One region of the Gordonia sp. SL306 genome, then DNA from elsewhere that is predicted to be linked to it. Evidence: predicted binding sites of a transcription regulator. Region 1 holds the regulator's gene; the other holds the start of a gene.

The links. Region 1 encodes LexA, which represses DNA repair genes until DNA is damaged. Its sites were predicted from a motif close to CGAACANNTGTTCG; they were not measured.
Region 2: a site for LexA is predicted at 4,184-4,197, ahead of OVA31_RS05855 (HNH endonuclease signature motif containing protein). Genes of this name have one in related genera too.

The regions. Positions count from the first base shown of each region.
Region 1 covers NZ_CP113063.1:4,743,252-4,750,705, forward strand. The annotation lists gene OVA31_RS21730 (PTS fructose transporter subunit IIABC) at 1-162, opposite strand, end outside; gene OVA31_RS21735 (1-phosphofructokinase family hexose kinase) at 266-1,231, opposite strand; gene OVA31_RS21740 (DeoR/GlpR family DNA-binding transcription regulator) at 1,270-2,040, opposite strand; gene OVA31_RS21745 (putative PEP-binding protein) at 2,249-3,919, shown strand; gene lexA (transcriptional repressor LexA) at 3,937-4,695, opposite strand; gene OVA31_RS21755 (LysM peptidoglycan-binding domain-containing protein) at 4,934-5,485, shown strand; gene nrdR (transcriptional regulator NrdR) at 5,588-6,079, shown strand; gene hrpA (ATP-dependent RNA helicase HrpA) at 6,099-7,454, opposite strand, start outside.
Region 2 covers NZ_CP113063.1:1,303,910-1,311,363, reverse strand. The annotation lists gene OVA31_RS05875 (1,4-dihydroxy-2-naphthoate polyprenyltransferase) at 1-493, opposite strand, end outside; gene OVA31_RS05870 (TetR/AcrR family transcriptional regulator) at 579-1,220, opposite strand; gene OVA31_RS05865 (YdcF family protein) at 1,399-1,983, opposite strand; gene OVA31_RS05860 (hypothetical protein) at 2,064-2,375, opposite strand; gene OVA31_RS05855 (HNH endonuclease signature motif containing protein) at 2,414-4,156, opposite strand; gene OVA31_RS24745 (hypothetical protein) at 5,056-5,316, opposite strand; gene OVA31_RS05850 (GmrSD restriction endonuclease domain-containing protein) at 5,318-6,169, shown strand; gene OVA31_RS05845 (hypothetical protein) at 6,246-6,698, opposite strand; gene OVA31_RS05840 (DUF6745 domain-containing protein) at 6,757-7,454, opposite strand, start outside.

The DNA.
Region 1 (7,454 bases):
CTTCGCCTCGCGGTCGAGCGCCCCTCGAGTGAGGTCGGCGGCATCGGTCGTGCGGCCTGCCGCCTGGAGTGCTTCGGCGAGATAGCCGATCACGGCCGCCGGGTCGGCGCCCGCGTCGACGTCGAGACTCACCGTCTGCGTCGTGATGATCTGTTCGGACATCGGATTTCCTTCTACCTGGGGGTGTGCAGTCGTCGGGTTCGTGGTGGCTGGGTCGGGGCAGTCTGTCCGTCGAGGACGGGCCCGTGCGTGCGATCGTCGAGTGTCATCCGACCTGGGCGGCTCCGGAGAGGTCCGTGACCGCCACCCCGTCGAGATCGAGCTGACCTGGCGCGGGTGGCTGAGTGCCGGCGAGCGCGGTGGCCGCCGAGCCATAGGCGACCGCGGTCCGGAGCCGCTCCGGCTCGGTGGCGCCGCGGGACTCCGCGATCAGATACCCGGCGAGAGCCGAGTCCCCGGCGCCGACAGTGCTGCGCGGCACGATCGGTGGCGGGGTGGCGAACCAGGTCCCGGAGTCGGTGACCAGGATCGCCCCGGCCGCACCGAGGGTGGCGAGGATGGCGGCCCCGGTCCGGTCGACGAGAGTGCGAGCCGCGCTGACGAGCGGTGCGTAATCGCCTCGCGACGTCGCGGCGACGAGACCCGACGGGTCCACGCCGGTGGCCTCGGCCAGCTCCTCGTCGTTGGGCTTCAGCAGGTCCACACGACCCCGGACCGTCGCCGACAGCGGGCCGCCGGAGGTGTCCACTGCGACTCGGCAGTCCTGTCCGTCGAGCTCGTCGATGACGGTCCGGTACCAGTTGTCGGACGGCCCCGGCGGCAGTGACCCACACAGCGCCACCCAGCTTGCGCCGCGCGCGTTCTCGACAACCAGGTCGACGAGGGCATGTGCCTCGGCGGGGGACAGCCCGAAGCCGGGTGCGTTGATCTTGGTGGTCGTGCCGTCGGGATCGGCGACCGTGACGTTGGAGCGGACGTCGCCGTCGATCGGCAGGGCGAGGTAGGGGAGACCGACCGTGTCGAGCGCGGTGAGCAGTGGGTCGCCGGTCCGCGCGGGCAGGACGGCAAGCGTCGACAGCCCTGCCTCGGACACCACCCGCGCGACGTTGACGCCCTTGCCGCCGGGTTCGGCACGCACCGACGTCGCGCGCTGCACCTCACCGCGGCGCAGCGGTGCGGCGAGCTCGAGGGTGCGGTCGAGGCTCGGATTGGCGGTGACGGTCAGGATCACCGGCGGTGTTGATGGTTGTGTCATGGGGGTCCTCTCGGTCACGCGATCACGACGTCGATCCCGCGTGCCGACAGGGCCGCGGAGGTGACCGGGTCGATCCCGGCGTCGGTGACCAGCACGTCGATATCTGCGAGATCGGCGAACGAGGACAGGTCCTCACGGTCGATCTTTGATGAATCAGAAAGCACCACAACGCGATTGGCAACCCTCACGATGGCCGCCTTGATGGCGGCCTCGTCCGGGTCGGGGGTGGAGAGTCCGTGTGACTCGGTGATCCCGTTCGCGCCGACGAAGGCCGTCGAGATACGCAGTCGTTCCAGTGCCGCCACCGTCTCGGAGCCCACCGTCGCCTGTGTGAGTCCGCGGACCCGGCCTCCGAGGACATGCAGGTCCGACGAGTTGTGGCCGGCCAGCGCGGCCGCGATCGGGATGCTGTGGGTGATCAGGGTCAGACGGCGGTCACGTGGCAGGGCGAGGGCGGCCTGGAAGGTGGTGGTGCCGGCGTCGAAGAACACGGAACCACCGTCCGGTGGGAGGAACCGGATCGCCGCACGGCCGATGGCGACCTTCTCATGCGTGTGGGTCATCTGGCGTTCGTCGATGCCGAGCTCGCCGATCACCGGCGTGGAACCCGGCCGAACCGCGCCGCCGTGTACCCGCTGAAGATGTCCTGCGCGCTCGAGGGTTGCGAGATCCCGACGCACCGTCTCACTGGTCACGTCGAACAGCGTGGCCAACGCGGTGACCGACGCGCGGCCATTGGCCCGCACCTGATCGGCGATCGCCTGCTGACGTTCTTCGGCGTACACGGATGTCCTCGTCTGTTGGAATCTGTGGATTTCAATGTTGCTATATCTGTGTTTACGCCTGTTTATGTTGACAAGTCAAGGTTTTCTTGTAACTTGAATCACATAACTTTCAGTTACGGGCCCATTCCACATGCGCTCCGCTGCTCGATACAGGCCAGTGAGTCCGGGACGGGATCGGTTCCCGGACCGACGGACAGATAGGACTTCGGTGACACAGACACAGGTTTTGCAGGGGACACCGGTGGTGGCCGGAAAGGCCTTCGGTCCGGCCATCTGGCCGGGCGCCCGCCCGGAATACGACCCGAGCGCAGAGGACGCCGTCGCCGAGGACGAGCGTGAGGTCGAGACCAAACGCTTCACCGACGCCGCGGCGGCGGTGGCGGGACGGCTCCGGGAGCGGGCCTCGCATGCCTCGGGCGCCGCGTCGGAGGTGCTCGTGGCGACCGCCGGCCTGGCCGAGGACCGCGGTTGGGTCGGTGCGGCGTCGGCGTTGATCGCCAAGGGCACCCCCGCGCCGGCTGCGGCCGTGGCGGCGACCGAACAGTTCGCCGCGATGTTCACCAAGCTCGGCGGACTGATGGCCGAGCGGGTCACCGATCTCAACGACGTCCGCGATCGGGTGGTCGCCGAGTTGCTCGGGATACCCGAGCCCGGCGTACCGGAACCGCCCGTGCCGTCGGTGCTGCTCGCCGACGATCTCGCCCCGGCGGACACCGCCGGGCTCGATCCGACGCTGATCACCGCGCTCGTCACGCGTCTCGGAGGTCCCACGAGTCACACCGCGATCATTGCCCGCCAGTTGGGGATTCCATGCGTGGTGGCAGTGGGTGAGCTCGCCACCGTGGCCGTCGGCACCACGGTGCTCGTCGACGGCACGGCGGGCACTCTGGAGGTCGAACCCGACGAGGCGAGGGCGCTGGCCGGCGTCGACGAGAGTCGTCGCAAGGCCGCCGCGGTGGCGTCGTGGACGGGACCCGGGACGACCGCGGACGGGCATCCGGTCTCGGTGCTCGCGAATGTCGCCGACGGAGCGTCGGCACGAAACGCATCCGGTCATCCCGTCGAGGGTGTCGGATTGTTCCGCACGGAGCTGGCGTTCCTCGAGCGGGCCGAGGCCCCGACGATCGCCGAGCAGACAACGTTGTACCGCGAGGTGATCGACGCATTCGCCGATCAGAAAGTGGTGATCCGGACGCTCGACGCCGGGTCGGACAAGCCGCTCAAATTCGTGACCCAGCTCAACGAGGCCAATCCGGCGCTGGGTGTGCGGGGCAATCGCATCGCGATCGACCATCCCGAGATCCGCGCGGCGCAGCTCGATGCGATCGCAGCCGCTGCTCAGGAGAGCGGAGCCACGCCATGGGTGATGGCCCCGATGATCGCATCGCCTTCCGAGGCAGCGGAATTCGCGGGCGAAGTGCGGCGCCGTGGATTGATCGCGGGGGTGATGGTCGAGGTGCCCGCCGCTGCGATCCTGGCTCCCGCGATCATGGCGGAGGTCGACTTCGTCTCGATCGGCACCAATGATCTGACGCAGTACACGATGGCCGCGGATCGGATGTCCGCCGAACTCGCCACACTGACGGATCCGTGGCAGCCTGCGGCGCTGGCACTGATCGACATGGTTGCCCGCGCCGGTCAGGCGGCGGGCAAACCGGTCGGAGTGTGCGGTGAGGCGGCCGCCGACCCGCTGCTGGCATGTGTACTCGTCGGCATGGGCGTCAGTTCATTGTCCGCGGCGCCCGCCGCGGCTGCGCCGGTCGGGGCTCGCCTCTCGGAGGTGACCCTCGACCAGTGCCGGTCAGCCGCGCAAGCAGTGCTGAAAACCGCCGATCCCGCGGAGGCCCGTGCGGTCGCGGCCGCGGCGCTCGGTGGCTGACTCTCGGCCGCCGATCCTCACACGCGCCGCATCACGGTGACGACCTTGCCGAGGATCGCGGCCTCGTCGCCCGGGATGGGATCGAAGAGGTCGTTGTGCGGCATCAGCCACACGTGACCGTCCTTGCGCTTGAACGTCTTCACGGTGGCCTCGCCGTCGATCATGGCCGCGACGATGTCGCCGTTGTCTGCGACGTTCTGCTGCCGGACCACGACCCAGTCGCCGTCGCAGATGGCGGCGTCGATCATCGACTCGCCGACGACGCGCAGCAGGAACAGCGATCCCTCTCCGACCAGTTCTCGAGGTAGCGGGAACACGTCCTCGACGGCCTGCTCGGCCAGGATCGGTCCGCCTGCGGCGATCCGCCCGAGCACGGGCACGAACGTCGGTGTGGGCAATTCCTGACCGTCGGCCAGTCCGGCCGCCGCGCCGCCGGGCGGGGTGTGGTCGCCGTCCTGGATGTTGACCGCGCGCGGCCGGTTGTGGTCGCGCTTGAGCAATCCCTTGCGTTCCAGGGTGCGGAGTTGATGCGCCACCGACGACGTGGACGTCAGTCCGACGGCGTCGCCGATCTCGCGGATGCTGGGCGGGTAGCCACGCTCTCGCACGGACTGACGGATGAACTCCAGGACCCCGCGCTGCCGGGCGGTGAGAGCCGCCTCGGCGACCTCGGGTTCGGCGACGACGGGTGCCGGCTCCGACGAGTCGTCGGGGGCGTCTGCGGTCTCGTGGATCCCGCGGGTGGCTCCACGCCGCCCGCCGGCCTTGTCGCTCATCGCTGAGTCCTTCCTGTCGGCTGTTGCATCGTCGGCTGCCGCCGGAACCGGGTTCGCCTCGCAAAATCGCTGGTCGATCGGTTGTCTCACGGCCGAGGTTAACCGAACCTGCCGACAGGTTCAAACATTTGTTCGACGCGTGTCGAGACTTTGTCGGCGCAGCGTGCTACAAATCGAACATGCGTTCCATCGAACATGTGATCGAGGGAACGGTCGATTCGGATCCCAGGAGGACACGATGAGCACAGCCACCTTGACCCGCGAGACGTCCGTCCGCGAGACACCCGCGCGCCACGTGCCGAGCAGTGGCACCCTGACCCGCGAGACACCGGCGCTGGCGCCGCGACGGCCGGTCACCTCCGGCGTCGGTTCGCGTCCGAGGCGCGGCGCGAGGGTCGAGCCGACCCGTCCGGCCGACCGTCGTCCGGACGGTCGATACAACGCGGGCACGACGATCGTCGGCACCCGGTGTGCGGCACCGGCAGATGAGCGGCGGGTCTACGCACGACGTCGTGCGGCCGCGCTTGCCGTGCTGGTCGGGGGAGCGCTGGCCGCGCTCGTCTGGGTCGTCGCGATCGTCGGGTCGAACTACGCCGCGTCCGTCGCCCCGCAGCCGGTGGGCACCGAGGTGGTGCACGTCCGGCAGGGCGACACCCTGAGCTCGATCGCCGATCGGGTGGCGCCGGATCTGCCGCGCCAGTCGGTCATCGATCAGATCGTCGAGCGCAACGCCTTGGCCTCCTCGGGACTCCGGGTCGGTCAGGCACTGATCGCGCCCGCATACCGCTGAGCAACGGACGGTATTCTCATGGCACAGGTTCCAGCCGGAAACCGGCACGGCGTAGCGAGCATCCGGTGCGCCGGAGTGTCCCGAGACGTGCGTGAGGACAACATGCGCTGCCCGTTTTGTAAGAACGAAGACACCAAGGTCATCGACTCGCGTGTCGCCGATGAAGGGCAGGCGATCCGACGGCGCCGTTCGTGTGCGGAGTGTGGTCGCCGGTTCTCGACGGTGGAGAGCGCCGTGCTGTCGGTGGCGAAACGCAACGGGGTCACCGAACCGTTCAGCCGCGAGAAGGTGATGCGCGGAGTTCGTCGGGCCTGCCAGGGGCGTGCCGTGGCCGAAGACGCCCTCGCCCAGCTCGCGCAGCAGGTCGAGGATGCGGTGCGCGCATCCGGATCGGCCGAGATCCCCAGCAACGAGGTGGGATTGGCGATCCTCAAACCGTTGCGTGAGCTCGACGAGGTGGCCTATCTCCGATTTGCGTCGGTGTACCGCTCGTTCGACTCGCTCGAGGACTTCCAGCGCGAGATCGACGACCTGCAGGGCGACCTGACGCACGAGAAGACAGTGGACGCTGCGGGGCCGACCGTCTCCGAATGACGGCGTCGGAGCGGTGCGCTCAATGGAACACGTCCAGTGCGCGCATCGCCCGCTTCTCGGAGATCGGATAGGCGGTACCGAGTCGCTGCGAGAAGAGACCGACCCGGAGTTCCTCGACCATCCAATGGGCATACTCGTTGAAGGCATCGCGCCGGCCGACGGGGAGCTGCGCGACTCGCTGATTCCAGTGTGCGATCACCCGGTCGACCGCGGCGAGGGCATCGCGATCGCGGGTCGTTGATCCCATGAGATCGGCCAATCGATTCTCCGCCGCCTGGAGATAGCGAGGGATCTCGGTGAGATGTCTGCGTGGGGTCGCGGCCACGAATCCGTCGAAGACGAGGTTCTCCAGTTGCTCGGCCACGTCGTCGGCAGCGACGGACCCGCTGTCCTGGTCGATCTCCGATCGGAGGGGGGCGAGATGCCGGAGAATGTCCGTGGCGAGCGCGAAATACTCAGGGGCCGCGTCGGTCACAGTCGTTCTGAGGTCATCGCGGAGCCGCGCGAACTGGCCGGGCGTCCGGATGACGGTGAGGTCTCGGGTGGCCACGGCGTCACGGACCGCGCGCCGGGTGCAATCGGCCGGCAGATCGTCGGGTCGTCGATACGGGCTCTGACTCAGCGCCAGCCGTCCGGCCGGGTCGAGGGTTCCGGTGATCTTCTTGGGGAGCGTCGGGATCGTCGTCTCCAACAACACGATCACCGCGTCGGTCAGCTTGCGGTCGCGTTCGGCCGCGGTGACGGACTCGGTCCGCGTGACACCGGTTGCCCGTCCAGCGTCGTCCCGCACGACGTCGAGTCCCGGATAGCGGGTGATCGTCTGGCCGGCAACCGTTGTGGTGGTGGTGTCGGGTAGATCGCCGATGCCATCGTCGGTCCAGGAGGTGTGGACGGCGCGGGGACGTGAGGTGTCGTCGTGCCCGGCGAAACCCTTCTTCAGGTCGGCCAGTGACTTGCCACTCGCGACCACCGTCCCGGCGCGGTCGGTGACGGCGAAGTTCATCGTCAGATGGGCAGGGACGCGATCGAGGGAGAAGTCACCCGGGGACACGGTCATGCCGGTGATCGAGGTGAGCTCGCGGGACAGACCGGTCACCAGTGGCTCCGACCGGGGTGTCAATCGCGAGACCGCGAGGTCGGCGAAACGCTGGGCGGGTGCCATCGACTTGCGCAGGGCCTTGGGCAGTGATTTGACGAGCTCGGTGGCGAGTTCGGAGCGCAGGCCCGGGACCGACCAGTCGAAGCCTGCGGGTCGTACGTGATCGAGTAGCGGCCGGGGGATCACGACGGTGACCCCGTCGTCGGGAGCTCCTGGCTCGAACCGGTAGCGCAGTTCCAGGCGGGTCTCGCCCTGCTGCCAGGCTCCGGGAAAGTC
Region 2 (7,454 bases), 1.9 Mb from region 1:
TGTCACCGACCACGTATTGCGTGCCGAGCACCGCAACCAGCCCGAAGAAGACGAACACGGCGATCTCGCCGAGTCCGATGTAGCCGTACGGTTTGTTGCCGCCGGTGTAGAACCAGGCGCCGGCGATACAGATGGCGCCCACCACGACCAGCCACCAGGCAGTGCTGATGGCCAGCGCCAACCCGCAGATCGCGCCGACCGCGAAGCAGGCGAACGCGGCGCGCTTCACCGCACCCGGCGACGCTGCCCCGGACCCGACCAGTCGCATCGGACCGACCCGATCGTCGTCGGTGCCGCGGATTCCGTCGGAGTAATCGTTGGCGAAGTTCACGCCGATGATGAACGCGACCGCGACCAGGAGTGCGAGTACTGCCTTCCACCACACGACATCGCCGAGGTCGCGCACCGCTCCCACGCCGACGACGACCGGCGCGATCGCATTGGGCAGCGTGCGAGGGCGCGCGCCTTCTAGCCACTGCTTCGGGGTTGCCACGAGATCGATCCTGCCACGCAGGTACGGCCGGGATGTCGGTGGCATTGGGCTTGCTGGGAGTTCACACGCCGGGCGAGTCGCGGAGCTACGCCGAGTTCCGTACGGGCACCTGTTCCGCACCGACCAGCCGCGACGACTCGCTGCCGATATTGCAGATTCGCGACATCGCGAGCCGGATCATCGGCCTGGTGAAGGCCTCATACTTGCCGACGACCAACTGCTGCAGTAGCCCGTCCATCAGCGCGACGACGATCGTTGCCGCCTCCTCGGGCCGTGCTGGCTCAAAAGGAGCGCCGACCACTACCGAGAGCTCGATGAGCTGCCTCCGGTGTGACTCGATCAATTCGCCCAGCTCGGGATAGAACTGCGCTTCGGCCAGCAGCATCTGTCGCGCGGTGACCACGGCCAGGCCCTTTCGTCGAGCCGTGTCGACGAAGTTGGTCCCGCACTCGACCACTGTCCTCTGGTCGTGGGGGCCGGGTCCCAGGAGTGGCCCGAACGACTCGGCAGCAAGTGTCTGCAGCTCCTCGTGGACTGTCTCCAGGGCAAGTGCGAGGAGCTTGGCGCGGGTGGGTGCGTAATAGTTCACCGAGCCGATGGGAAACCCGGCGGTCTCGTCGACTGCCCGATGGGTGAGCGCTCGTAGTCCGTGAGTGGCGATGATCTCGATGGATGCCTCGCCGAACTTGCGGCGCCGTTCACGTTGGCGATGATTTCTGGGTGCCATGACGCTTCTCCTTCACACTCGCACCCCAACGCCCGCTGTCCATTTCGCGGGCCTGGGCTGCGCAACCGAGAGTTCAGTCTATAAGCGTGAGCCAGCCCGGGGCCGTTTGGGAAGCCAAGGTCTCAGCAGCTGTTGAGATGTCTTCGGGCGATATCGCTGTTTCCTGCGACGAGGTTCGCTATCGGTCGCACCCGAGTACGGCGGCTTTGGCGAGCCCGCCGTATTGGTAGGCGTATTGATACGCCCATTTGACGACAGATCGCGAATAGTCGCGCGGGACGCTGCGCATGATCACCTGTCCGTCGAAACATTGTCCGAAGATGTACCGGGCGCGCACCATGTGATAGCGCCAGCTGATCACAATCACCGATCGCCAGCCACGCTCCTTTGCCAGGTGTTGGATGAACATGGCCTCGCCCTGTTTCGTCGACGGATCCGGCGCGAAGCAGATGACCTCTATGTCGGGGGTGCCTGCATTGCAGACGCGGTCCATGATCTGTTTGTCGAGGAGTGGGTAAGGGCGGTACGGATCCGAGATCGCGACAGTTTTGGCGAATCCCTCGTGCGCCAATCGGAGTCCGTAATCCTCTCGGCCGTCGTGCTCGCCGCCTAGGACGACGATGGCATCCGCAGGTCGTAGTTCGTCCTGGTGTTCGCGGTTGAAGAGCTGATAGCCGACTCCGACGACGGTCGCGGCGACGATGAGCAGCACGCAGAGAGCGATGGCGGCGATGGATCTGAACCGAGATCGCCGTACCGCCATTCCTGAATTGTGCACGGCTCGAGTGCGAGTGGCGGATCGTTGTACGACAGATCACACGGGCTGGTCCAGGAGTGATTCGCTCAGCGAGACCTGCGTCGTGCTCTTCGCTCGCGCGCCCACCGTCGCCCGGCTCGAGTCTCGGTCTGCCAGAGCGCCCATCCTGCGATGGCGAACCCGACGACCGACAGCACATCCCCTTCGGTCACTCCGTGGCGGGCGCTGAGCACGAACAGCGTTCGACCCTCCAGCGGTCCGTTGAACACGATCCACGCTCCGGCCACCACGACGAGCACCGTGGCCGACCATCGTCCCGGACGGGCCAGGCACCATGCGCCGCTGGTGAAGAGCAGTCCCAGGAGGACAAGCGCGTGGAACGGATCGATCGATCGCATCCCACCAGTATCCAGTGACGGCGGTGGGGCAGTCGCATTTACCGGGCCAGGTCGAGGTCGTCTGGTGTGAGGATTTCGACTGTGATGCCGTCGTGTACGAGTCGGGTGAAGCGCATGGGTCCGGCGTATCGGTAGTCGGGTGGGGCCACTTCTTTTGGGCGTGCGGGGGTGTCACCTGAGAGTCCGCTGTCGTCGAGGTGGTGTCGGAGGGTGTCGGCGATGTGGTTGCGTCGGTTGATGCGTGGCGGGTTGGGTGGTCGGGTGCCGTCGGTGTTGCGGGTCCAGGCGGGGCGGCCGGCGTCGGGTCCGTCGGCGACGATGTGGGTGGTGAATTGTCCGGGTTTGGGTCCGACCATGCGGTTGTGGGTGGGACACGCGGCGGCGAGGGCGTCGATGTCGGTGCGGCCGCCGTCGGCCCAGTCGCGTTCGGCGTGGTGAACTTCGGTGTGGCTGAACGGCATGTCGCAGTCGGGGTGGGTGCAGTGGGCGCCGTCGCGGGCGAAGAGCGCCAGGCGTTGGGCTTGGTTGGCGAATCGTTTCGCGGTGCCCAGGTGCAGGACTTCGCGGGTGTGGTCGGCGAACACGGCCAGGTGCAGGTCGGCGTGGGCGGCGAGTTCGATGATGTCGGCGATGGGCAGGGTGGCGCCGGTGGTGGTGTGGCCGAGGCCGGCCCGTTCGCGTAGTTCCTGTTCGGTGATCGCGATGATCACGTGTGGCGGCAGTCCGCGGTGACTGTCGCCGAGTCCACCGCTTTTCAGGATGTAGTCGAGCAGGGCGCGCAACGCGTCGTGGTTGCGTTGTTCGGGGGTGCGGGCATCGCGGGCGGCGGCGTCGGCGAGGGTGTCGGGGTCGGCGTGTTCGCGTTGTCCGGTGGGTGATTGCGTGTCGTCGGGGTTGTTCATGCCGGGTGCGGCCCAGGCGGCGAGTACGACGTTGAACATGGCGCGGGTGGTCGGGTCCAGGGTGGCGGTCAGCCGGCTCATTTGTTGGGCGTCGTGTTTGCTCAGCAGCAGGCGGCGTTGGCGGGCGCGGTCACGCTGATCGGTCACGGTGCCGTCGGGGTCGAGGTGGCCCAGGATGCGGGCGCCGAGGTCGGTGAGTGTTTTCGGGGAGAAGTCGCGAGCGAAGTAGGCCAGACTGGCTTCGGCCGCCTCCACCAGGCCGGGTGCCACCGCGGCCGGGATGCGTGCCATGGCGTTCACGATGGTGTGTACGTGGTCGGGTCCGATCGCGCCGTCGGCCAGCGCGGCGGCCGTCTGCGGGAAGCGCGGGGCGAGCAATTCGCCCTGCAGGTTGTACATCTGCGAGACCGCGGCCATCTGTTCTTTGCGGTGGCGTAGGTCGCCGATGCGCAGCCGTTCGGCCATGAAGTTGTGCAGTGAGCGGTAGCCGGCGGCGGTGTGGGCGTCGCGGTCGCAGACGTCCATGACCCGGCGGTGTCCGATCGAACTCATCCGGCGGGCGGCGCGTTCGTGTTCGGCGGCCACCGCCACCAGATCGGCCTCACCGGTGGCGGTGGTGTCGATGCCGGCGATGCGGTCGAGCATTCCGTGCAGCTCACGGTAGAGCTCCACCACATTCTCACCGGCGGGCAGATCACCGACCGACGCCGCGGCGGCCGTGGCCAATTCGGCCTGTCGGTCGAGCAGTTCGTCATGACTGCGCGGATGATGCTCGGCGAACATGCCCTGCGGTAACCACTGGCCGGCCACCGCCGCCACATCGACCTCACCACCGTCATCGACAGACGCATGGGCATGATCGGAGTCGGACTCGCTCATGTGGCGGACCCCCGGATCCGGTTTGTTCGAACGTATGTTCGAAGTCTAACAGGTTCGAAACCTTCCGCGCAAGCCCTTTCGCCGAGGCAATCGGCGTCGATCAGTCGAGATGAAATTGCCTCGAAGGGCGGATCGCCCAGAGGCTTGCGACCGCATTGTCCGACTGAAGAGCCTCAGTCTTGTCAGGTGGAATCATGCCGCTCGATGACGCTCCGCGAACTCCGTCGATGAAACCGCAGTCAGGGATTTCGTCGCAGATCTCCTACGCGGATTCAATTCGCACGATCCCTTCTTCCACCCGCACGAGCCGCGGGTCAGCTTTGCCTGGACCGCAGTGGGAACCCATGCCGGCCCACTGGATCCACCGGGCCTCGCGGCTACGGGTTAAGACGTCGAGTTCGACGTCCGAGAGATCATCGAGTTCCGGGACGGGCCTCGCAAGTCATTTCCGCGTCGTGATGGACATGGCCGAATTCGCCCGACAGATCAGAACGTTCCCGGCTCGGGGTAGCATCACCGCCGCGAGACCCGCAGTGCTGCTGGGGAATGCGGAGTAGACGTCGATCACCTGGTCGCCTTCAGCCGACATAGCGGATGCATATTCGAAGAGTTGACGCGACACGTCCGAACCCTGCCGAGGGCCCTGCTTGATCAACGCGATCTGGGAGTTCGGGTATTTGCTGCGTACTTCGGTGATCAACGGTTGGATCTGTGCGGCAAGCGGCTTGTCTATGCGGTTACAAACACTCCCGCCAGTGCTTACGGTCCCGTCGTCGGAGTCGGTATCGGCGCCAACGAGATGATCCCACCCCAAGTGACGCCGGATCTGAGTCGGCGGTCGCGGGATGCCCCTGGGCCTGCAACGAGGACTTGGGTAACGTCCCCACACCGCTCGCCGATCACAGGGTGGGGAATGCCAAGGAACAAAGGGTTGAAGAAGTGAACGCGCAGTCAAAGTCGGGAATCTCGCGCAACAGCCGGACGGCGCTCGTAGCCGGTGTCGCGGTGTTGGCCGGTGTCGTCGTGATCAGCACGGCCTGTGGGCCGGGTGAGTCGGAACCGGTAGCCACGTCGTCGACGGCCTCGGGCGCGGCCACAAACACAACGACGTCGTCGAGCGAGCCGACATTGCGGCCTGTCGCCGCCGCCGGGGCGACCACGGTGTCAGCGAACTCCGCCGACGGCTCGCTCGCGAAGCTCGAGACTCTGGCTGTGAAGGGCCGTGCCCCGAAAACCGGTTACTCCCGTGAGCAGTTCGGACAGGCGTGGACCGACGACGTCTCGGTGGCCGGCGGCCACAACGGCTGCGATACCCGCAACGACATCCTGCGCCGCGACTTGACGGCGATCAGCTTCAAGTCCGGCTCCAACGGGTGCGCGGTGCAAACCGGCACGCTGAATGACCCATACACTGGCACAACGATTTCGTTTGTCCGGGGGAAGACGACGTCGTCGGCAGTGCAGATCGATCACGTCGTGGCGCTCTCGGACGCCTGGCAGAAGGGTGCCCAGCAGTTGAGCCCCATCGAGCGTCGCAACCTCGCGAACGATCCGCGGAACCTGCAAGCCGCCGACGGACCGGCGAATCAGCAGAAGAGCGACGGTGACGCCGCGACCTGGCTCCCGTCGAACAAGTCGTATCGCTGCGCCTACGTATCCCGGCAGATTGACGTCAAAGTGCTCTATCGCCTGTGGGTGACGCAGGCGGAGAAGGACGCGATGGCGCGGATTCTCTCCAGCTGCGGCGGTACCCCGATCGCGACCACCAGCCCGGCACCGGAACCGTCGGAGACCGCGACGAGGACAGCGACACCCGCGCCCGCCTACACTCCGCCGCCGACCACCACTCAGCCGGTGTACGTGGCGCCTCCGCCCGTAGCGGATGACAGCGGCAGCACCTATTACCGCAACTGCTCTGCGGTACGGGCGGCCGGCGCTGCGCCGATTCAGGCGGGCGAGCCGGGCTATCGGTCCGGTTTGGATCGAGACGGTGACGGTGTCGCCTGCGAGTAGTCGTGGCACATCGTCAGGGTCGGTCTCGCTGAAGCCGATCTGGCAATCGATCTCGTCGCCGTCGGGAGGTCTCACGTCAGTCCGCGACCATCTGCACGGCATACAGGCCGGCAGTGCTGCGCTCACGCTGCCTGCGGATGACATACCGTCCAGGTGCGATTCCGGTGGCACCGTGCTCGGGATGGATGAGGTAAGCGGTCACGGCGGTGTCGAGAATGCCTAGGGCGAGGCCGCTTTCGTCGGTGACCGGCGACAGCCAGTTGCAGCGTCCGCTGTCGGCGACCAGGCTGTGCGGGTTGCCGCCGGCCGCACTACGGAGGAGCTCCACGCCTCTCAGCGGTACCCCGACGCGGTGGGTCCACGGCACTGTGCTGACGGCGTCAGCAAGCAACGGGCATGGCACCACGATGAGGTCACCCTGCGCTTGCATACCGTCGATCACCGGTATCGAGATGGTCTGGTCGAGATAGTCGAAGACATCGATGCCCGAGAGCTCGGTGAGATCGGAGAGAGTCATGGTCGAGTTCATGTGATCACCTTGGTGGTTGTCCGAGAACGGAATCGGATGGTGGAGGGCGGTTTCGAGGTCAGGTCCGTCGCACCAGCCCGGCATAGTCGTCGCCGCGGATGCCGTAGGTCCAGCCTGCGGCGTCGAGCGCCGACGGGACAAAGCCGGGTACCTGCAGGCCGTATCGACGACGATGTCCGTCGCGTTCCCGAGAACCGTTGACCGCGAGCAGGATCTTCCCGTTGGTGCGCCACTCACGCGGGGTCGCATACAGCTGCAGCAGGCATCCACTGTTGCCGGGATCGTCTGCCTGATCGACCAGGGTCAGGCCGGCAGCGTCGATGTAGGCGTCCCACCCAATGTGCTCGATCGCGGAACGTCGGACCTCGATGTTGCGTTCCTGCGCAATGCGTTCGGGCGTGGGATCGCTCACCACCCAGTCGGGGACGATGGTGCCGTGCAGGACGTGTACCGCGGCACCGTCGATGAACTCGACAGCGGGTCGATCTGCGTGATGCAATCTGCGCTCATTGTGCACACCGCCCGGTGTCGGTTCGGTGTGCAATGCGGACGGTCGTTCGGACATCACGCAGACGTCGTCGAACGCCCACCACCAGCCCGTGGCGGTGACCAGTGTGGACTGGATCTCCAGCAACTCGACATCATCTGGTGACGGTCTGGCTCGCCCGTACCGCAGGAGGGCGTGGCCGGCGGCGATGTGGTGGGCCTCCTGTTGTCCGTACCAGGTGACGAGCCCGCTGAACGACGTCGTTATCG